Regions from separate parts of the Colwellia sp. KS18-150 genome, predicted to be linked through region 4. Evidence: predicted binding sites of a transcription regulator. Region 4 holds the regulator's gene; each other region holds the start of a gene.
What was found. Region 4 encodes FNR, which switches genes on or off when oxygen is low (the NO sensors DNR and NnrR bind a similar motif). Its sites were predicted from a motif close to TTGATCTAGATCAA; they were not measured.

Region 1: a site for FNR is predicted at 3,718-3,731, ahead of AC27IF_RS17415 (nitric oxide reductase activation protein NorD). Genes of this name have one in related genera too.
Region 2: a site for FNR is predicted at 3,211-3,224, ahead of AC27IF_RS15980 (putative zinc-binding protein). Genes of this name have one in related genera too.
Region 3: a site for FNR is predicted at 2,673-2,686, ahead of nrdG (anaerobic ribonucleoside-triphosphate reductase activating protein). Genes of this name have one in related genera too.

Annotation. Positions count from the first base shown of each region.
Region 1 is NZ_BAAJMC010000021.1:58,336-63,962, forward strand. It holds gene AC27IF_RS17385 (cytochrome c oxidase subunit 3 family protein) at 1-613, shown strand, start outside; gene AC27IF_RS17390 (cytochrome C oxidase subunit IV family protein) at 630-905, shown strand; gene AC27IF_RS17395 (hypothetical protein) at 946-1,311, shown strand; gene AC27IF_RS17400 (c-type cytochrome) at 1,471-1,887, shown strand; gene AC27IF_RS17405 (cbb3-type cytochrome c oxidase subunit I) at 1,892-3,289, shown strand; gene AC27IF_RS17410 (hypothetical protein) at 3,385-3,672, shown strand; gene AC27IF_RS17415 (nitric oxide reductase activation protein NorD) at 3,797-5,627, shown strand, end outside.
Region 2 is NZ_BAAJMC010000017.1:29,167-34,793, forward strand. It holds gene AC27IF_RS15965 (DUF3549 family protein) at 1-963, shown strand, start outside; gene AC27IF_RS15970 (DUF3301 domain-containing protein) at 989-1,291, shown strand; gene AC27IF_RS15975 (hypothetical protein) at 1,338-2,486, shown strand; gene AC27IF_RS15980 (putative zinc-binding protein) at 2,666-3,070, opposite strand; gene AC27IF_RS15985 (YehS family protein) at 3,257-3,961, opposite strand; gene AC27IF_RS15990 (hypothetical protein) at 4,093-4,617, shown strand; gene AC27IF_RS15995 (HvfA family oxazolone/thioamide-modified RiPP metallophore) at 4,685-5,140, opposite strand; gene AC27IF_RS16000 (tetratricopeptide repeat protein) at 5,376-5,627, opposite strand, start outside.
Region 3 is NZ_BAAJMC010000028.1:21,083-26,709, reverse strand. It holds gene ilvA (threonine ammonia-lyase, biosynthetic) at 1-328, shown strand, start outside; gene AC27IF_RS18895 (hypothetical protein) at 448-804, shown strand; gene AC27IF_RS18890 (hypothetical protein) at 814-1,089, shown strand; gene AC27IF_RS18885 (sensor histidine kinase) at 1,238-2,524, shown strand; gene nrdG (anaerobic ribonucleoside-triphosphate reductase activating protein) at 2,750-3,250, shown strand; gene nrdD (anaerobic ribonucleoside-triphosphate reductase) at 3,237-5,009, shown strand; gene AC27IF_RS18870 (FG-GAP repeat domain-containing protein) at 5,067-5,627, opposite strand, start outside.
Region 4 is NZ_BAAJMC010000019.1:8,773-14,399, reverse strand. It holds gene AC27IF_RS16625 (heavy metal translocating P-type ATPase) at 1-1,660, shown strand, start outside; gene ccoS (cbb3-type cytochrome oxidase assembly protein CcoS) at 1,683-1,919, shown strand; gene AC27IF_RS16615 (sulfite exporter TauE/SafE family protein) at 1,916-2,638, shown strand; gene fnr (fumarate/nitrate reduction transcriptional regulator Fnr) at 2,685-3,404, shown strand; gene uspE (universal stress protein UspE) at 3,570-4,511, shown strand; gene ttcA (tRNA 2-thiocytidine(32) synthetase TtcA) at 4,793-5,627, shown strand, end outside.

The DNA.
Region 1 (5,627 bases), on a different contig from region 4:
TAAGCTTGGTCATGTAAATCTTGAGGGCAAATTAATTAACGAAAAACTTCCTGGCGATTTAGCTATGTGGTTTTTTATATTGGCTGAGTTAACCGTGTTTGCAATTTTTTTCATTGGTTTTGCGGTAACAGAAAATTTAAATATGACTTTGTTTGAGCAAGGGAAGGCTCAATTACATAAAACAGCAGGACTGATAAATACTATTTCATTAATTACCAGTAGTGTTTTTGTTGCTTTATCATTGCAGTCAGTGCAAAAAGGTAAAGAAAAGCAGGTGGTTACCCATCTATTGTTAGCGTTATGTTTTGCAATGGTTTATGTCGTGGTTAAGCTGTGGGAGTACCTTGCTTTGTTTGATCAAGGCATTGATATTGAAACCAATAGATTTTTCACTTTGTATTTTTTAATTACCGCGTTTCACTTTATGCATATTATCCTTGGAATGATAATTCTTAGCTACCTAATGGTTAGCGTTTATAAAGGGAAGTATAGACAGATAACAGTTACTTCTTCTGAAAATAATGAGCTTGCGGGCTTTGAGTCTGGTGCTAGTTATTGGCATATGGTTGACTTGCTGTGGATAATTTTATTTCCACTTATTTACATTATTTAGCTAGATGGATATTTAAATGAATAAGACAAGAGCAGCAGTAAATAGTTGGCTATGGTTATTAGCTTTAACATTCATTGCTATTGGGCTGGGAAATTTATACCCTGAGCAATACAGCAGCAAAGCCCTGTTTATTTGTTTAGTTATGCTGATTGTTGTGCTAAAAGGTCAGCAAATTATTGATGTTTTTATGGAGTTAAAGCACGCACCTAAAAATTGGCGTTACCTATTTCTTAGCTACATAATTATTGTACCTAGTGTTATCACCATAATTCATCTTGCTAATATAAATTAACCTGAGCTTTGTTTAGAGTAGATAAATCAGCGGAGTGTTTATGTCAGAAAATACTACTTCATCAACTCGATCTGCTGTCGTGTTTCAATCTTTGTACCTCGCTAATTTACTCTTATTACCAGGTATCTCTTTTTTGATTTTACTTTGGTTACTCTTTACTCATCAAAAATCACCAAACCAACTTTCTCGTTGGTGCAAAATTCATTTATTTCGAGCCGTACAGTTATCTATCCTTGTCGGAATCGTTTTAGTCTTTATTCCTGTATGTATTGTTTTTGTTTCGCCTGAGCTTAATACATCACTTATGGGCATTATCATTTATTTTGTGATGTTTCATACCGGATTCGTGTTAATTGGCATGCTAAACCTTGCGCGAGCAATGGCAAAAAAACTGCCACTTTTTTGATATAGCGCAAGCTATATCACCTTTTAGTTACGAATTGTTACACACTTATCAAAAGTTGATTTCCATCAATATGTTGGTTCTTACTTGTGCATATTATCTATATGCTTTATTACATTTTTTGATAAGGGAAACACCATGTCCGAGCGTTTTACAAAAGGCATGGCACGGAATATTTATTACGGCGGAAGTATCTTCTTCTTTTTAATATTCCTTGCTTTGACCTTCCACACTACTAAAGAGATGCCTAAACGGGATCATCGAGAAAACATCACTGAGTCCGTCGCGCGAGGTAAGGCGCTTTGGGAAGACAATAACTGTATCGGTTGCCATACATTAATTGGAGAAGGAGCATATTTTGCACCTGAACTGGCTAACGTTTATGACAGACGAGGCGGTGAAGCTGGCTTTAAAGCCTTCTTTAACGGTTGGATGAAAGCACAACCATTAAATATTCCGGGTCGTCGTCAGATGCCTAATTTCCATTTAACGGATCAAGAAATTGATGATCTGGCTGAGTTCCTAAAATGGACTTCTGAGCTAGATGACAATAATTGGCCACCAAACATAGAAGGATAAGGGCGTGAATACTTTAAAATATCAATCACAAGCCGTAGCAAAACCTTACTTCATTTTTGCCATGATATTATTTGTTGGGCAAATACTATTTGGTTTACTTATGGGCTTACAATATGTTGTTGGCGATATCGTCGGCGGCTTAATACCATTTAATGTAGCGCGTATGGTACATACAAACCTACTTATTGTTTGGTTGCTATTCGGCTTTATGGGCTCTGCATACTACTTAGTACCAGATGAAGCTGAAACAGAACTCTATAGCCCTAAACTAGCGATAGCATTATTCTGGATTTTTGCCGCAGCGGGTGTCGCTACGATATTAGGGTACTTACTGGTACCTTACTCAACACTAGCTGAATTAACCTACAATGAAATATGGCCAACCATGGGCAGAGAATTCCTTGAACAACCAACAATTACAAAAATTGGTATTGTTGTTGTTGCATTAGGTTTCTTATTCAACCTAGGTATGACAATTCTAAAAGGCCGTAAAACAGCAATAAACATGGTTTTACTGACTGGTTTAATTGGTTTAGCTGTATTTTTCTTATTTGCATTTTATAACCCAACTAACCTAGCGCTTGATAAGTATTTCTGGTGGTTTGTTGTTCACTTATGGGTGGAAGGTGTATGGGAATTAATCATGGGCGCTATTTTAGCTTATGTATTAATTAAAGTGACGGGCGTTGACCGTGAAGTTATTGAGAAGTGGTTATATGTCATTATCGCAATGGCTCTTATTACCGGGATTTTAGGAACGGGTCATCACTTTTATTGGTTAATGACTCCTGAGTATTGGCAGTGGGTTGGTTCAATCTTTTCAGCAATGGAACCACTACCTTTCTTCGCTATGGTGTTATATGCATTTAACATGGTGAATCGCCGTCGTCGTGAACATCCTAATAAAGCCGCAACGTTATGGGCACTAGGTACCGCAGTTATGGCATTTTTAGGTGCCGGTGTATGGGGCTTTTTACATACACTTGCTCCAGTGAACTACTATACTCACGGCTCTCAAATTACTGCTGCTCATGGTCATATGGCATTTTATGGTGCTTACGCCATGATAGTTATGACAATCATGTCATATGCTATGCCTAAGTTACGCGGTATTGGAGAAGCGAATTGTAACAAAGCTCAAGTTATGGAAATGTGGGGCTTTTGGTTAATGACGGTAGGTATGGTGTTTATTACCTTGTTCTTAACTGGTGCAGGCATATTACAAGTTTGGCTACAACGCTTACCTGAAAGTGGTGAAGCGCTAGGTTTTATGGCTACACAAGATAAACTCGCTATTTTCTACTGGATGCGTGAAATTGCAGGTGTGGTCTTCTTACTCGGTTTAATTGCTTATCTTGCAAGTTTCTTTATTACTGAAAAAGTAACAGTGAAAAATGCCTAGATGAATCGATAAACTAGACAAACATTAGATAAAAGCTGTGATAGGAATATCACAGCTTTTTAGTCAAATAATTCAGCATCAGCAGGATATTTTTAATGCAATTAACTCAACGAAAAAACAAACATTTTTTACAACGAACAGCCAAAGTTGTCGGTGTGGTAAGTATTATTGCTGCTTTTATTACCGGTGGCTATTTACTGACGATTACGGATGAAGATGACAAAGTGATAAAGGCTTTCTTTGGCTCAGTATCATTTTTTTGTTTTATGATGGGCTTAGTACTAAACAGTATCGGTGGCGCTAATTTACCCGATTTAACTGTACCCAGTGATCAAGAAATTAAAAATCAAATACGCTTAGCAAAAGGAAATATTGATAATTAGTAGTACTTAACATTAGGCTGAAATCACTAGTTTTACGTCACATCATTGACCCACATCACAATACCGTTACCTTCATTTTGCTAGCATATGGCTATGAAGTTTAAATGCTTATCAGGTTGGAAAAATGGAAGAGTGGATCGGCGGAATTTGGCATAAGTATATTACCCGTAAAGCCAGTACGAATTTTGAACATGCAGCTGTTAGCTTTGCACAAGTTAGTCGCTCTGTTGGCATGGTTTACCGCGCTTTAGGTGGCGAAGCAATAAAACGAGTAGAAGCTGCCAGTGCACAAGATTACCTTGTTCGCAGAAGTTTTCTACAAAAAATCGCCGGTGAAAACCATCAAATTAGCCTTGCTTGGCAAGATGAAGAAAGCTTGCGCCTACCTGAAACGTTAGCGGTATTTCCAACCGAATCATTAAATAAAGATTTATATATTTGGTTAGCAGTGTTAGCTGCTCACCATAAAAAAAAATTTAGTCATTGGGCTATTGATAATCAGCAATTAGTCGTTGATGTTCTAAATAAATTTCCGGCTTTAAAACCACGCTATCAACGCTTAACAAAAGCATTTATTGCCACACGGCTAGATCATAAAAGCCGTCCACAAGCAGAGCAAGAAATGGAAAAAGCGATAATTCAAGCAATTGAATTTCCAGGCTCAGTTAATGAATTTCCTACGGTGAATTATGCACCTCAGGCTGTTTATTTATGGCTTTATCCTTCTGCAAAATTAGACCCTCAAGTGCAAGCAGAATATGATGAAAATGAAGAGTTAGTTGATGCTGAAACGGGCAATGCTAAGAAAAGTGATGCCAGCCGAAAAAAATCAGAGCGAGTTGACTCAGGTAGCGAAAAAGATGGCATGATGATTTTTCGCTTAGAGAGTATGTTTTCTTGGAGTGAATTTTCTAAACTTGATCGCGGTACTGATGATAGTGATGATGACGACGATGATAATCAAAGAGTCGCTGAGGATTTAGATAAAATCACATTGTCTAAGCAGCAAAGCCAAAAAAGTGCCCGAATCAAGATTGATTTAGACTTACCGTCAGCTTCAGAAGACGATATTCCTTTGGGAGATGGGATAAAACTGCCTGAGTGGAATTATAAAAAGCAGCTACTTGAAGAAGATCGATGCATGTTACAACCTATGCTTCCTAAAAACTGTGAACCACAAAAATTACCACTTAAATTACAGAAGATTGCCAAAACTATTCAGGCACAATTTGAACAGTTACGTAGTGTTCGTTATTGGTTAAAAGCACAAGACCAAGGAGAGGAGCTTGATCTATCATCATGGCTTGATTTTCATATAGAGAGTCAAATATCTCCTACTGAAGAGCATGGACTTTATCGCAGTTTTAGGGGGAATAATCGTGATATATCCAGTTTATTACTGGCTGACTTATCAATGTCCACCGACGCACATCTTGATGATGAAAATCGTGTGATAGATGTAGTTAAAGATTCATTATTACTCTTTTCTGAAGCGTTAAGTAGCGTAGGTGATAAATTTGCTATGTATGGTTTTTCATCAGTAAAACGCAGTAACGTTCGCTTTACTATGTTGAAAAATTTTAATGAAGCCTACAACGATACAATTCGCGGACGTGTGCAATCTATTCGACCCGGTTTTTATACCCGAATGGGGGCAGCTATACGTCAAGCAACAAAAGTCTTAGTTGAGCAAACAAGTAGTCAAAAACTTTTACTCATATTAACCGACGGTAAACCTAATGATATAGATCACTATGAAGGGCGCTTTGGTATAGAGGATACTCATCAAGCAATAGCTGAGGCGAATAGATTAGGCATCAAACCATTTTGTATCACCATAGATCAAGAGGCACAGGAATATTTGCCCTACTTATTTGGCAGTGATGGTTTTACGGTAATTTTACGACCTGAGCAATTGCCGATACGCTTACCACAGTTATATCACCAATTAACCA
Region 2 (5,627 bases), on a different contig from region 4:
AAGATCTCAAAAGAACAATTTGAGAAAATAGAACTAAATCAGCTTCCTTATCCTACACCATCACAAGGACATGCCTGTATCGCGATTGCCTTTTGGCAAAAAACTTCACCACAGCCTTACTTGTGGTTGGTGAAATTACCGCTAGACGAGCGAGGCTTGTTAAACCAAGGAGCTAGAAATCACTTTATTGCCATTATTGTTGAAGCACTTGGCGCAGATTTAACTCAAGATGCGAGTGAGAAACAAGAAGAGCTATTAAAAGCAAACCCTTATCTGTTTACTCCCGCTCAGTACAAATTGGCGATATTAAACAGCAAAATAAAATTGGAATTAAAGCAAAGTCCAAGTGAGCATTTAGCGCCATTTTTACACTACCTTTCTGGCGCAGCCGGTTGGGATAATTGGCAGCAAGTTGGTGTTCAAGGGATTGCTGATTTTGCAGTTCGTTTAGATAAGTCTACAGCTGAGTTACTCAGTAAAGCGTTGCCTTATTTACCTAATGAAGTATTGTTTCCACTGTGTAGCTCGTTAGAAAACGAGCCACTCCCTATTGCCTTACTTGAAACAATAATTGACTTGTTTAAAGAAAAATTAACATTAAAAGCAGATGATATCGAGACGTTAACTTCTGTCCAACAACATCTATTACGAAGTTTGGCGAGTAGCAGTCAGCATACGCATGTTGTCGACATGGTTAATTTATTATTACAGCAGCAATCTCTATCAACAGACTTGCTTATCACGCTTTCTGGCCGATGTTGGTTAGCATTAGAGAATGCTGATAATTTAATGGCATTTTTTGAACAAGTGGTAGCACATCAAGACCAAGCATTGTTTAATGGGCTATTTAAAGACCTTGTTGCGATCCCCGCTCTAAGGCCGACAGTTTTTCAATGTATTCGTGCACCTGAGCGTAGCGAAGCTTTATCAGCCGCTATTGGAAACTTATTTCAACAAGCTTAACTTAATTAAGGTAGTTCAAGACGCTATGGAAAATATTTATTATTTATTACTCTTTTGCTTAATTTGTTGGTATTTTATCTACTTAAGAAAACTGGCAGAAGTGGCAAAAAATCATGCCGAGCGTTATTGTGAACAAAATAAATTACAATTTATTGCTATCGCTAGGCGTTCTAGCCGGTTAACATTTACAAAGCAACAAGGTGTTTTTTGGCGCAGCTTATTTGATGTAGAGTTTAGCGGCGATGGTGAGTCCAGTAATAGTGCCACCTTAACCTTATTCGGCTTAAAGTTAGACAACATAGACATTCCCCCCTACCGAGTTAATTAAATTCGATTGTTGTTTATTGGCTATTTAGAATTTTCATGGAGACATTGTGCAGTTATTAAAGTCACTTTTTTGTTTACAAGGCTTTGACAATAGAAGCCGTTTTATTACCATTTGCAGCGCTATATACATCATATTTATTATGCTGGCTTCAGCATTTACAGGTAAGTTGATTGTGTCATTAATACTTAGCGCCCTATTTGCAGGTGCACTAGGTTTAACAAGTTTACGCAGACTAAATGATGCTAGGTTAAATAAAAATTGGTTGTTCGCGCCAAGTGTAAGCTTTGCTTTAGTTGCTTTAATCATAGTATTTTCTGAGCAGCATAGTAGTTATTACTTATTACTGATACCAGCATTAAGCTCAGCTGTTTTACTTACATACCCAAGTAAAATAAAAGCAAATTCACCACAGTATACCCTTGGTTATATTGGCCCAGTTGATATGTCTGAATACCAACAACATGCCCATCAAGGTAAGTCAGCCAAGTTTCGCATTGAGCCTAGTTTAGCGGGTGAAAATGCCATGAACATAGACGCTCAACAACTTGACGGACTAAACACGAATACTGAAAGCTTTAATGGCCAGCAACAAGACTATCAACAAGGTAACCCGCAAACAGATATTGGTGAATTAATACGCTTAAAGTTATTAAGTAATAAAAAAGCACAACTGGCTATAGTTGCTATTTTATCTATTACCCTTATCGCTGTTCTTTTTTCTTGGTTATTGGCATTTTTTAATGACAGCTCGTCTAGCGAGATAACTGAAGCATTACCACAGCAGCAAATAATGGCAGACTCAACGATAGTACGTGAACACCCACTCACTATGCCTGATAACTTCACTTTGTTTTTATCCCAACATCAAGGTTTAGTGATTAATTGGCAGGCTGATGAGGTGAGTACTACAAAACTTTGGTCTCAGTTTAGTGCTAAGGGTGATAATAGTTGTCAGAAAATTAGCTTTAATAAAGGTAAGCCGATACGCACGCTAAGTGTTGATGTTGAAGCAAATAGTGAAGACGGAACTCGCTCTGAATATTATGCTAGCTTCTCACCACTTGATAGCCAAGCACTCATTCAAGCACTCGCTTTTCGTGGTAATTTTTCCTTATGCGGTTATGACTTCTCATTGAAAGGTAGTCAGGCTGCACTTGCAAAAAATGATCATTATGGCCAATGGGTCAACTACTAGCATCTACAAACGCTTAGCGTATCTAATACCAAATTGATTAAATAAATCAGTGTGTATTGGGAACGTTGTAATAAGCCCTCAATTATCGATTTTGAGGGCTGTGATAAGAACAATTATATCAAAACGGATAAAGGTAAACTGATCAGAAACGAATAGGAGAAAACTTAAATTCAATAACTTTAAGCAGTAAAACCTATACCTTCTTGAAACAACTTATCGTAGATAGTTTTCATCGCAATAGTATTTTCAGTAAGTGAATCATCCCATTTGCTGCGCTTTTCAAAACCTAAATCACTGATCCGATAATAATAATCTGCATGTAAACCACTCCCCTCAAGGCACGACTTAGTACACGACAATTCACAACCATCAATTGCGATAATTGGACGACCGGATATCGCTAGCGCCTTAATAGGCTTAACCTGCCCTATAACCCCAGAAATACACGACATTTCAGCAATGCCATCTACATCTAGGTTTAATGAAATGTTATGAGCCATTTGTGCTAAATTAGAGCAACCAGAGCAAGAATAGACGATAGGCTTTGATTGATTAATGGATTCATTGTGTTGATTTAAGTTCATAACAACCTCTCTCTTATTGATAAATACCAACCGGACTAATTAACTGATCATTTAGTAAGAGTTAATCCGTTTGGTATAAATACAAGTCGGTAAAATAAAATGACTAATAGTAAATAATAACAATAGAGAGTGAGAGTATATTGATGCATATCAAAGTTAAATTAATTAACTTATCGGTACGTAATTTTACTTATTAGGCTGCTTGTAGATATCTTCAGGCTTAAGCTTTAAAGTTTTACGGGCTGGCTTATCTTTGTTCGATTTATTGGAATTAGGGTTAACATAGATTGCACTAGCATTGGGTCTAGCTCCATCAACTTGAGGCTCACTACTTTTTGCTTTGCCTTGATAACTGCTTTTTCCTTTACCTTTGATTTGATGGCTCGTTTTGGCATCAGTTTTAGCGTTATCTTTTGTAAACTTAACGGTTCGAGCAACGTGGTACTTCTTATCAATGGCTTGTAATAAATTACGCAACACTTGATCTTTACATTCTCGATAATTTTTATGCTCTGGCTTACGAGAAAATGCAGTAAGCTCAGGTTTACTTAAGCGAAAGTCTACACTCTCAAGTAAAGCTAATAGCTCTTCAGCTTTTAAGTTAAGCGCAATTTTTAACTTAGTTAAAATAATGTTATTAGTTAATCTTGACTCAGCTACAGCTTGTGGGCCATCTTTTTTCCCACGTTTTTCATTAATAAAACCATTGAGAAAACTCGCTAACTGTTTATCTGAACAACTGACAAAATCTTGATCATTATCTTTTTTTAGCCACTGGCTAACTAACTCACGAGTTACCGTCAGATTTGCTGAAGCAAAAATTGCCATCATTTGTTTGTCATTATAATTAAAAGTGTAACGCAGTCGGCGTATTACATCGCTGTTGTTCAAAAGAATTCCTAATAGAGATAAAAATAATATTTTACAGGTAGCCAATTTTAACAGTTTTTAAGGACTATTAAAATCACCGATAATTTTGTATCATTTCAACCATCAATCTCCCATAGTAGCAGGAAGCTATTTTGATTAAGAACCTAAATAAACTAACCTTAGTGTTAGCAACGACTTTACTTAGCGCATGTGTAAACCAGAATACCATTGCTCAAAAAAACCTAGCTCCGGTTACGAATCCTTGCCCAAAAATTTCAGCACTCATTAATGCTTATGATAATGGCTTTGAACAAATTAAATTAACAAAGATCAAAGCTAAGGCTAGCAACACCTGGAAAGCCAAATATAACCTTGTTGGCGAGAATTGCCATATATGGTCGTGGGGTGGAGAACATACCACATATGCCTGTAATATCTCTTCAAATAGTGAAGAAACTGCTGTTGAGTATTACCAAAGCGCAATAGATATTACTAAACAATGTTTGAGTGATGAATGGCAGGCTAAAGAAGAGCCCAGAATTAACGATGACGGTAAAAAAATAACGTTTACTAGCGATAGCAGCAAAGCAAGTATTTCAGCCCATTTTGTGCCACTAGATAGCGTATTTAGTAAAAGCTGGACTGTCTATTACTATATTGGCAAACCTAAAGTTTAAATCCTGTACTAAAACAAAAAACGAGCTAAGCAGCTCGTTTTTTTTATAAACTTATTAAGCTAGTAGATTAACCACCACACTTTTTAGTTTTACCTTCGCCACATTTGCCTTCGCCACACTTAGCTTTTTTGGCTTTTCCTTCACCGCATTTGCCTTCGCCACATTTAGCTTTAGCTTTGCCTTCTCCGCATTTGCCTTCGCCACATTTAGCTTTAGCTTTGCCTTCTCCGCATTTGCCTTCGCCACATTTAGCTTTAGCTTTGCCTTCTCCGCATTTGCCTTCGCCACATTTAGCTTTTTTGGCTTTACCTTCACCACACTTGCCTTCGCCACATTTAGCTTTGGCTTTGCCTTCACCACACTTACCTTCGCCACATTTAGCTTTTTCATCTTGCTTCTCAATAGTTACTACACCTTGGCTTGCAAATGGATTAGTTTCAGCTTTAGCAACATTGCTAGCAAAAATTGAAAATGCGACTAAACCGAATACTGCAGCTAAACCTGATTTTTTAAGTAAATTCATGACTTGTTTCCCTTATTATTTAAATTGTTAATACTTTTACTACGATAAATTTAGCCAGTGCTTCTAAGCAAAACTTATTTAAGTATCACTATTAGTTATATGACTTTTTACATAGACCATCAAGTATTAAATAAAATTTCAATTAATTGAAACTAAATTAATTCTTTTAGACATAAAAAAACCAGCAATTAAGCTGGTTTTTAAGATGATACGTCATGAGGTAAAAATTAATTGCTTAAATTTTCACGTTCTTACGTCTAGCTGTGTCAGCAATAAAGCCTTTCCAACCTTTAGCGGCTTTACGCGCTTTAGGATCTTGCATCGCTTTATTGATAGCTGCATACGCTTGCTTGTATTTTTCTAAGTAAAAATAAGACTCTGCAATACTCATGTATATACGGCCTTCATTTTTAACACCTAGATCTAACGCTTTTTGTAATGCAGGAATCGCTTTAGTAAATTGCTCATCTTGTTTAAGCAACATACC
Region 3 (5,627 bases), on a different contig from region 4:
TGATTTTACTGATAATGAACTAGCTAAATTGCATGTCCGTTATATGATTGGCGGTAAGAATAATACTGAAAACAAGCAGGAAAGATTATTTAGTTTTGAGTTTCCTGAACATCCTGGTGCTTTAGAGAAATTTCTTGAAGCCATGGGTGAGCTATTCAATATCACTTTATTTCACTATCGAAACCACGGTGCTGCTTTCGGACAGGTATTAGCAGGATTTGAAATAAGCCCTGATAAAGAAGCTGAATTTTTTACTCACTTAGATGCCCTAGGTTATCAATTTGAAGAGGCAACCGATAACCTCGCTTACCAAGCGTTTTTAAATTAATTATTTCAGTAATTTATATGAATAACCAAAAGCCTTTGACATATTATGTCAAAGGCTTTATTTTTACTAAAGACAAAAAGATATCGCCAACACTTAGCAATATAAAAAAGGACTTTATCATGTGGCACGATCTCACTCGTATTCAAAAGATAGTTTTTACTTTACTGATGGCGGCGCTCGTCCCCTTTATGCCTGAATTAATATTGATGGCAGAAATAGGCGGAATGGAATTTATTTTTGCTTTTTTAGTACTTTACTACAAACCAACGCTCACTTGGCTTGCAAGTAAATGGTTTGTCATTAAAACAAAGTATCGATTAGCGATATACTCGTTTAACGCAAGTGCATTTACTCAACCTAAAGTGTATTTTACCCAAGTTATATTTTATAGTTTTGCAATACTAGTTACGGGCTCAATGGTGTATTCATCAATATTCTTCTTACCGGCATTCTTTATGAATGTATACCCCGTTTAAGGTCTTAAAATGCCACTGAAATTTATAGTTATTATCATATTTTTTATTAATATTTCTGCCTGCTCCTCATCACCCACTTCACAGGTATCTACCGATACCAGGGACTGTAACGCCATCAGCTACGGAGATAAGAATATTGACACTCAATCGATTGATAGCCTTTTCGATAAATGTATGGCGGATAGAAAAAACAAAAGAGATGAAGAGCATGACGATGAAGTAAAACGGCAATGGTTTGAGTTTTTCATTACTTTATTTGATGGTGATAACACTATTAACAATTAAAATTGCTTATTCTTAATTGAAATCTTGTACTTCATAAGCTGAGAATAAGTCAAAAACATAAGTTTAAAGCAGAAAACAACGCAAATATTACATTCTATGCCATAGTTACTAGTTGGAGGGCCAATTATAATGCCAAGTAGCCGCTATCATGAATAATAATATCCGCACAATTATCGAAGCGGTATCAAATAGTTATGGTGATGAATTTTTTAATGCCATCACTCTAGCCCTAGACGATGTAATTGCCGCTGATTATACCTTTATCGCAATACTTGATACTGATAAATTGCTGTCCAAAACTATTGCTCTTGTTTCAAAAGGTAGCATATCAGATAATTTTGAATACTCATTAGAAAATACACCTTGCGCGAATGTTGCCGATAATTCAGTTTGTTATTATCGAGATAATGTTTGTGCCCTATTCCCCAAAGATCAACTGCTCGTTGATATGAAAATAGAAGCTTATCTCGGTACTCCCTTGCTAGATTCAAAACAAAACATCATGGGAATTATTGTCGCCTTATATGAACAACCTTTAGAAGATGATGAAGAGGTAGTGACATTATTTCAAGTGTTTTCAGGGCGTATTGCTGCTGAACTAGAGCGAAGAAATTATGAAGCTTCCCTTGAAGAAAAAGTGTTATCTCGTACGTTAGAACTTTCAGCAACCGTTGAACAATTACAACAAGCACAACAACAATTGGTTGAATCAGAGAAAATGGCGGCTCTAGGAGGTTTAGTCGCTGGCATTTCTCATGAAGTAAATACCCCCTTAGGTATTGCCATTACAACGCACAGTATTATTACTGATGAACATAAGCAGTTAACAAATAAAATAGCTAGCCAGCAATTAAGCATGAAAGATATGGAGCATTATTGTCATGCGGTAGACGAAGCACTATCCATGCAAGGGAGTAATTTAACACGTGCTAAAAAATTAATTGAGGACTTTAAAAAAACTGCCGCCGATCAACACCACTTAGAAATAGAGACTATCAATATAAAAGAGTACTACCTGAGAATTGTATCGACACTGAACTCAGTATTGAAAACTAAAAAAGCTTCACTAGACATAGTCGCAGATGACAATATAAATTTCGCAACATACCCCGGTGTTCATGCACAAATCCTAACCAATTTAATTACTAACAGTGTACGCCATGGCTTTAATAATATTGATGATAATCATATTGTCATAAACATTTCTCAACAAAATGATTTAATTAAAGTAGCCTATCAAGATAATGGCATTGGCTTGTCACCAGAAGTGCAAAAACACATTTTTGACCCCTTTTACACTACGGCTAAAAAAAAGGGTGGTGTTGGTTTAGGGATGTCGATTGTGTGTAACTTAATTACTCAAAAGCTCAATGGTGAAATATCAATTGATACTGATCACGCAGGTGCAAAATTTAATTACCAATTTAAAATCTAGCATTTTAGCAACCATGCCAACTGATTTGATCGGTGACAGAATCAGTACCGATTAAATCATACTCATCAAATGATTTCCTTTGCCGTAAATACATTTGCAAAAATATAAAGTAAATAACACTATTAATTGCAAACTCTATAGAACAAAGTTGATCTTAATCAACTAACAAAAACCAACAAATACTATATATTGTGTCAACAACAAAAATAAACACAACATATAGACATGAAAATTTTCAATACTCTTCCGCCAACGATTGTTTTCCAAGAAGTTCCTAACGAGATCAGTTTGTGCTTTAGCATTACTGGCTGCAAACTCGGCTGCGTAGGCTGTCATAGCACAGAGCTGTGGAATGAAAAATACGGCACTCCTCTAACAAACAAATCCTTTATTGCTTGGCTTAAAAAGTACCACGGTCTTGTCAGCTGCATCTTGTTCTTTGGCGGTGAGTGGCATCAAAGTGAACTTATTGAAAAATTACTTATTGCCCAAAATTCTGGTCTAAAAACATGCTTATATTCTGGGGAAAAACATATAGACATAAACATAACTCAACACCTTAACTTTTTGAAAACAGGTGCATGGCAAGCCAACCTGGGTGGCTTAGAAAGCACAAATACAAACCAAGTATTTCGAAATGTTATTAGCGGTGAAAAACTCAACCACCTCTTTATAAAAAATCAAAACACCAACCCCCCTAAAGGAGTCAACAATGTTACGGCTTAGTGAACAACAAATAGATAATAAAAAGAATTTCATCCATGAATACTTCTTAGCACAAAATGCTGCTGACGGTTCAAAAATGGATGCTAACGCTAATGTTAGTCATAAAAATATAGCCACATTAGAAGCTGAGCTTCTTAAAGATTGTTTTGTTCAAATTAATCGAGGTTTGGTTCAAGATAAAATTCGTGACATTTTTAACAACGATTTAGCCGATGAGTACCTAAGACAAATTGAAGATCATGAAATCTATGTGCATGATGAGACTAGCTTAAAACCTTACTGTACTTCCATTAGTATGTATCCATTCTTACTCGATGGTTTAACCAAGCTGGGTGGCGAGTCTAAAGCACCAAAACATCTAGAGTCTTTTTGTGGCTCTTTTGTTAACCTCATTTTTGCTATTTCTGCACAATTTGCAGGCGCCGTTGCGACCGTAGAGTTTTTAACTTATTTCGATTACTTTGCTCGTCTTGAATATGGCGATGAATACTTAAACTCCCATAAGTTTGCAATAGAGAATCACTTACAGCATGTAGTCTATGCAATTAACCAACCTGCTGCAGCCCGTGGCTATCAAAGTGTCTTTTGGAATATTTCATTATTTGACCAGCACTATTTTGAATCTATGTTTGGTGAGTTTGTTTTCCCAGACTTTACTAAACCAAATTGGAAAACTGTCGAATCTTTACAACAATTTTTCTTAACATGGTTAAACCAAGAGCGTGAGAAATCAGTATTAACATTTCCTGTGGTTACCGCGGCCATGTTAACTGAAAATGGTCAATGTAAAGATCAAGATTTTGCCCTACAGTTAGCCGAGCAAAAATCGGCAGGTAATTCATTTTTCATCTATTTATCCGACAGCGCCGATTCACTCGCTTCATGTTGCCGATTGCGCAATGAGATTTCCGACAACACTTTCTCATACACGCTAGGAGCGGGTGGCGTGGCAACGGGTTCAATTAATGTTATTACCTTAAACATGAATCGCTTGGTGCAAGACGGGCGTGATTTGCAAACAGAGATAGAAAAAATTCAAAAATACCAAGTAGCCTATCGTGAATTAATGGAAGAATATAAACAGCAAGGGGCATTATCTGTTTACGATGCTGGTTTTATTTCCCTCGACAAACAATTTCTGACTATTGGCATTAATGGCATGGCAGAAGCCGCTGAATTCTCAAATATTACGGTTGGTAATAATCAAGCCTATAAAGATTTTGTTAGTAGTAAACTTAAGATAATATACCAAGCAAACCAAGCTGCCAAAAAACGATATGGCTACATGTTTAACACTGAGTTTGTACCTGCTGAAAACTTAGGGATTAAAAACGCCAAATGGGATCGAAAAGATGGCTATCAAGTTAATCGAGACTGTTATAACTCTTACTTTTACTTAGTTGAAGACAATGACACCAATCATTTAGATAAATTTGTATTGCATGGCCAAGAAATAACTCGCTACCTTGATGGTGGCTCAGCCTTACACTTAAACCTTGATGAGGCACTATCAAGCCAAGCCTATTTAAAGTTATTCAATGTCGCTGCAGCCACTGGCTGCAACTATTTTTGCACCAATATTAAAATTACTATTTGCAATGCTTGTGAAGCGATTGATAAACGCACACTTGAGCAGTGTGCACATTGTGGCAGTATTGATATTGATCATGGCACTCGCGTTATCGGTTATTTAAAGCGAGTCACAGCTTTCAGCCAAGGTCGGCAAAAGGAACATGCTTTGCGTCATTACCACAGATAATCAGGATAATGACGGCAGCTAAGTTCCATTCTTAGACTAGGGTCTGTAGATCTTAATTTACTTCACCATAAGTATGGTTACTTTGTTAGCCATACTTTCATCATCTAAGCGACCATAGCGCATAATAAAGTCTTCTTTACCGTCATGATTAATATCATGGTGTTCAAATAAAGCGCCATTTTTAGGTAGTGGAAGTTCATGTTTGCTGGCTTTTCGGTTAAACAGTCTAGCGCTATTTTGACCTAGAAATATGTCAATTTTTTCTTCATCTGCAGATAGGATCAAATCCTCTAATTCATCACCATTAACGTCTGTTAATAATACTATCGGCTGACCACTTTGCCCTGAGGTTAAGCTAAAGCTTAATTCGACTTCTTTGCTAATAAAGGCTTCATCTTCATAAATATCATCTTCATTCAACGAAAATAGCAGCACATTCTGATCAATTCCTCCTGATAATAACGCACCAATAATATTACTAACGCTTAACTCAAAAGAAGAAAGTAGTACTTCAAACTTATTGTCATTATTCACATCAATAATTTTTAACCCCGTTAAAGTACCGTCCGCCTCTATAGTTGTGTCGGCGATTTTCGGGAATTCAAGTTGACCATTTTT
Region 4 (5,627 bases):
TGCGATAATACTAGCATTTAGTGCAAGTGCATGGGCGACAATATCTCAGCAAGGTGAAGTTTATTTTGAGTCTGTTTCGATGTTTACTTTCCTATTACTTATTGGAAAGTTTTTAGAATTCAGGGCTCGCTCTCACGCAGCACAAGTTTCTGCCAATTTATTAAAACTTATGCCAATGACAGCAACAAGAATTGGTCACGGTCAATCACTCCTTTTAGAATCCATAACTAAAGAAGAGTTAGTAGCAGCCAAGTTACTGATTGTTGAGGATATTGTTTTAATTAAGCCTGGAGAAACAGTACCTGCAGACGGCGTTATCATTGATGGTCATTCACATATAAACGAAGCGATGCTTTCTGGTGAGCAATTACCTGTCAGTAAAAACCTTAATGACAAAGTGTTTGCCGGTACAATAAATGGCGATAGCAATATAACAGTCAGAGTAAAACAAAAAAATAGCCAATCTTTTTTAAGCCAACTAATTCGTTTAAGTGAACAGTCTCAAGCTCATAAGCCAAAGCTTGCTCGACTATCAGATAAAATCGCACAATATTTTGTCGCCATTATATTAATGACCGCGATAGGTACAGCACTTTATTGGCAACAACATTTACCTGAAGAAGCTTTTTGGATCACTTTATCTGTGCTCGTTGCTACTTGTCCTTGTGCCCTTTCTTTAGCTACTCCTACCGCATTAACTTGTGCGACTACACGCTTAAACCGTGATGGTATCATGATAAAATCAGCACATGTTATGGAAACTATGCCACAGATTAATTGTTTCGCTTTTGATAAAACCGGTACATTAACCACTGGTGAGTTTGTCATTGAACAGGTAAGCATTGCCAATGAAAATAGATTCAACAAGCAGGAAGTATTAGCGATTGCTGCCGCATTAGAATCTCACTCTGAACATCCTTTAGCTAAGCCTTTTAGTCCTTACCGTGATTACTCACTGCAAACAAGCCAAGTAAGAGTTGAATCAGGCAAAGGGGTGAGTGGCGTTATTAATAATCAAGAGTACAGTATAGGTAAACCAAGCTGGCAATTAGATGAGTTTGATGAAGACATCCAATCTGCAAGTTGTGTTTTACTTTGTGAGGGTGTGCTTATCGCTGCTTTTTTCTTAGTAGATCAAGTGAGAAATGATGCATCATCACTAATCAAATCATTAAATATCAATAATCAAACTCTGATGCTTTCAGGTGATAGCCAAATTGCTTGTAATAAAATTGCAAAGCAGTTAACAATAACTCAATGTTATGGCGACCTTTCAGCCAGTGATAAAATGAATAAGCTGTTGGAAATGCAAGCGCATGAACCAGTAAAAGTTGCTATGGTAGGTGACGGTGTTAATGACTCCCCTGTGTTTGGTGCGGCACATGTTTCCATGGCAATGGGATGCGGTACTGATATTGCCAAAAGCGGTGCCGATGTCATTTTATTAAATGATAAACTTTCCAGTATTAGCACCTTAAATAAGGTAGCAATAAAAACACGTCGTATCGTGTTTCAAAATTACTTATGGGCTTTTGGTTATAATGCCATTGTATTACCATTAGCCGTTGCTGGATTTATAACCCCTTACATGGCGGTTATAGGAATGTCTGCAAGCTCGATTTTAGTGATCACCAACTCACTACGTTTACTAAAAAAGTAGTCACTCAACAAAAGAGTAAAAGATGAGCATAATATACATATTAATCCCTATCGCTGTATTACTTACTGTCCTTGGTATCTATTTGTTCTTTTGGGCAGTAAAAACAGAGCAATTTGATGATCTCGAAAAGCAAGGCATGAGCATTCTTTTCGATGAAAATGAAAACCAAGAATCTATCGAAGTTAATCAGAACACTCAATCAGAAGTTGATGCAAAAGAAATAAAAACTACTCAAGCTCCTGAACAAGACAATAAATGAATATTGATATTCTCTCGGCATTTATCATAGGTTTACTTGGCTCTGGTCATTGTATTGCCATGTGTGGTGGTATAACTACCATGTTAACATCTGCACTTCCTCAGCCTAAGCATGCTAATAATCAACAGATCCCTGTTAATGGCCAAGAGCAGACTCATAATCAAGTAAACAAATTAAGCTTAATTTTTGCTTATAATATTGGCCGTATTGCTTCATACAGTATTATTGGCGCTATCGTTGGCTTTACTGGCTCAATTGCTGCAAAAAATATCGGTATGCCACTGGCAAGCTTACGTATCATTTCAGCCATTTTTCTTATTTTATTAGGGTTATATTTAGGGCAATGGTTAATGTGGATAAATCGCATTGAAGCTTTAGGAAAGGGATTATGGAAGTACATTTCTCCTTTGGCTAAAAATGTTATTCCTGTCAGTACTCCGAGTAAAGCATTCTCTTTAGGCGCTATCTGGGGCTGGCTACCTTGTGGCCTAGTTTATTCAACCCTAACTTGGGCATTAGCGAGCGGTAGTTTGGTAACAGGGGCAAGCATTATGTTTTTTTTCGGCTTAGGAACCTTGCCAGCGCTATTAACACTCTCTTTTAGTTTCGGTAGTGTTAAGCATTTATTAGCCAATGCTAAGTTACGAAAAACAATGGCATTAATATTAATTACCTTTGGTATTTATAGTTTACTTCTTGCATCTAGACAGGTGTTCTAATACCATAGATTTGTCCTAAGAAGCTATGTAAATAATCGAGTAATGTATGTCGAACAATAGTTGCCCAAGCGCACAACATATCAAATGTCAAAACTGTAGTATTAGTGAGCTTTGTTTGCCTTTTACGCTAAACGATCAAGAGCTTAATACTCTCGACAATATTATTGATCGTAAACGCCCTATCCACAAAGGCGATAAAATATTTACCGATGGCCAAGATATGCACGCACTATATGCTATTCGCTCAGGAACATTTAAAACCTATACTGTTAACGAGCAAGGTGAAGAGCAAATCACTGGCTTTCATCTAGCGGGGGACTTATTAGGATTTGACGCAATAGCTGATGCTGAGCATAAAAGTTTTGCTCAAGCACTTGAGACATCAATGGTGTGTGAAATTCCTTATAATAATTTAGACAAACTGTCTAACACTATGCCAAAACTTAAGAAGCAAGTTTTACGCTTAATGAGTAATGAAATTCGCACTGATCAAGAAATGCTCACCCTGTTAAACCGAAAAAATGCCGAGCAACGTGTAGCAACATTTTTGGTTACATTAAGCGATCGTTATCATGACCGTGGTTTATCCGCCAGTGAATTTAGACTAACAATGACTCGAAGCGATATAGGTAACTATATTGGTTTAACGGTTGAAACAATCAGTCGGTTGTTAAATCGTTTTCATAAAAATGGCTTAATCAATGTTGATGGTAAATTAATTTCTATTTTAGATATTGATGCATTAATTGATTGCGCTGAGTCTTAATCCGCTACAAAGTTTAAGGGTTATTGTCGCGATAAAATCATTTATCGTGACCCGTAAACTTCCAAATAAATTGATTTAAAACAAGCATTAATTTCATACATTTGCTATAAATTAACTATGTTCTTTTAATGGTTATATTGTTAATTTATAAAAGTGAGATTAATCATGCAAACATATCAAAAAATCCTCGCCGTTATCGATCCGACAACGGAAGATCAAAAAGCACTAAAAAGAGCAATAGAATTAGCCGCTAGTATTAAAGCCAAAACTGATACCAATGTAGAAGTTTGTGCTTTTTTAACTATTTTTGATTTTTCTTATGAAATGACCACTATTTTATCAAGCGAAGAACGTGACGTTATGTGTCAGTCAGTAATCAAAGATAAAAAATCATGGCTAGAAAATATTGTTAATAGTTTAAAAGGTGATATGGACATAAATTGTCAAGTGGTTTGGCATAACCGCCCTTTCGAAGCTATCGTAGAGCAAGTCATAGAACATGATTATGATATTGTCATCAAAGGAACACACTTACATGACAAATTAAAGTCTGTGATTTTTACCCCAACAGATTGGCATATTTTACGAAAATGCCCTTGCCCAGTGTTATTAGTTAAAGATCACGCTTGGCCTGAAAATGGTAATATAATTGCAGCACTAAATGTTGGTAGTGATGAATCTGAACACCGCTCACTTAATATTAAAATTACTGAGGAAGCCAAACAGTTAGCTTCAATTGTTCAAGGCAATGTTCATTTAGTAAATTCATTTCCAGGTACCCCGGTAAATATCGCCATTGAAATACCTGAGTTTAATTCCACAGAATACAATGACACCATGTTAAAGCATCATCAACAAGCGATGATCACTCATGCTAATAAATTTGATATTAGTGTTCTTAATACTCATGTTGAAGAAGGCTTACCTGAGACAGTTATAGAGCAAGTCGCAGAAAAAGTGGATGCAGAGTTGGTCATTCTTGGTACTGTCGGTAGAACAGGTATTTCAGCCGCTCTAATAGGAAATACAGCAGAGCATGTAATTGACCAACTTAATTGTGACGTTCTCGCTCTAAAACCCGATGGCTATGTATCACCATTACAGTAAATCAACATATTGAAATAGTTATTAGCTAATTTTTAAGATAACAAGGCGAGAAGAGTGCAATGTAATCATTGTGCTTTGACGGTTTTTAACGGAGTTAGGTTAAAGTAAGCCATAAACCATTAGGCTCTACTGAAAAATCGTCACTCTTTTTCAAGCGAAACAGAGTGATAAACTTAAAGTTCAACAGACCCTAGTTTGTTACCTCTGCCTTATAGCTTTAAAGCGCTAAAAAACCTATAATGCGCGGCGAAATTAAACCGTTTTAACTAAAGCTGCCTTTTATGAACACCTCAAAGCCCTTAACTGCGATACAACAGACTCAATTACCAAAACTTGAAAAACGCATCAGACGTCATGTCGGCCAAGCTATTGCTGAATACAATATGATTGAGGAAGGCGATAAAGTCATGGTTTGTTTATCAGGAGGCAAAGACAGTTATGCGCTCTTAAGTATTTTAATGTTACTTAAAGAGTCTGCGCCAATTAACTTTGAGATAATCGCAGTAAATTTAGATCAAAAACAGCCCGGTTTTCCAGAGCATGTACTACCGCAGTACCTTGATGGTTTAGGTATCGAGTATCATATTATTGAAGAAGATACTTATGCGATTGTAAAAGATAAAATTCCTGAAGGAAAAACCACCTGTAGCTTGTGCTCAAGGCTAAGACGCGCTGTTCTTTATAAAACAGCAAAAAACTTAGGCGCTACAAAAATAGCACTTGGGCACCATCGAGACGACATGATTGAAACACTGATGTTAAACATGTTTTATGGTGGAAAGATGAAGGCTATGCCTGCTAAATTAGTTTCCGATAATGGTGAGCATGTCGTGATCAGACCGCTTGCTTTTTGTAAAGAAGCCGAATTAATTCAATATGCCGAATTAAAACAGTTTCCTATCATTCCTTGTAACCTTTGTGGCTCACAACCTAATTTACAACGTCAAAACATTAAGCGCATGTTACAAGACTGGCATGAACAGCACCCTGGTAGAATAGAGTCAATGTTTACAGCTATGCGAAATGTTGTCCCATCACATTTATGTGATAGCCAGTTATTTGATTTTAAAACTATTGATAGTGATTCAGGTATAATTGATGGCGGTGATACCGCAT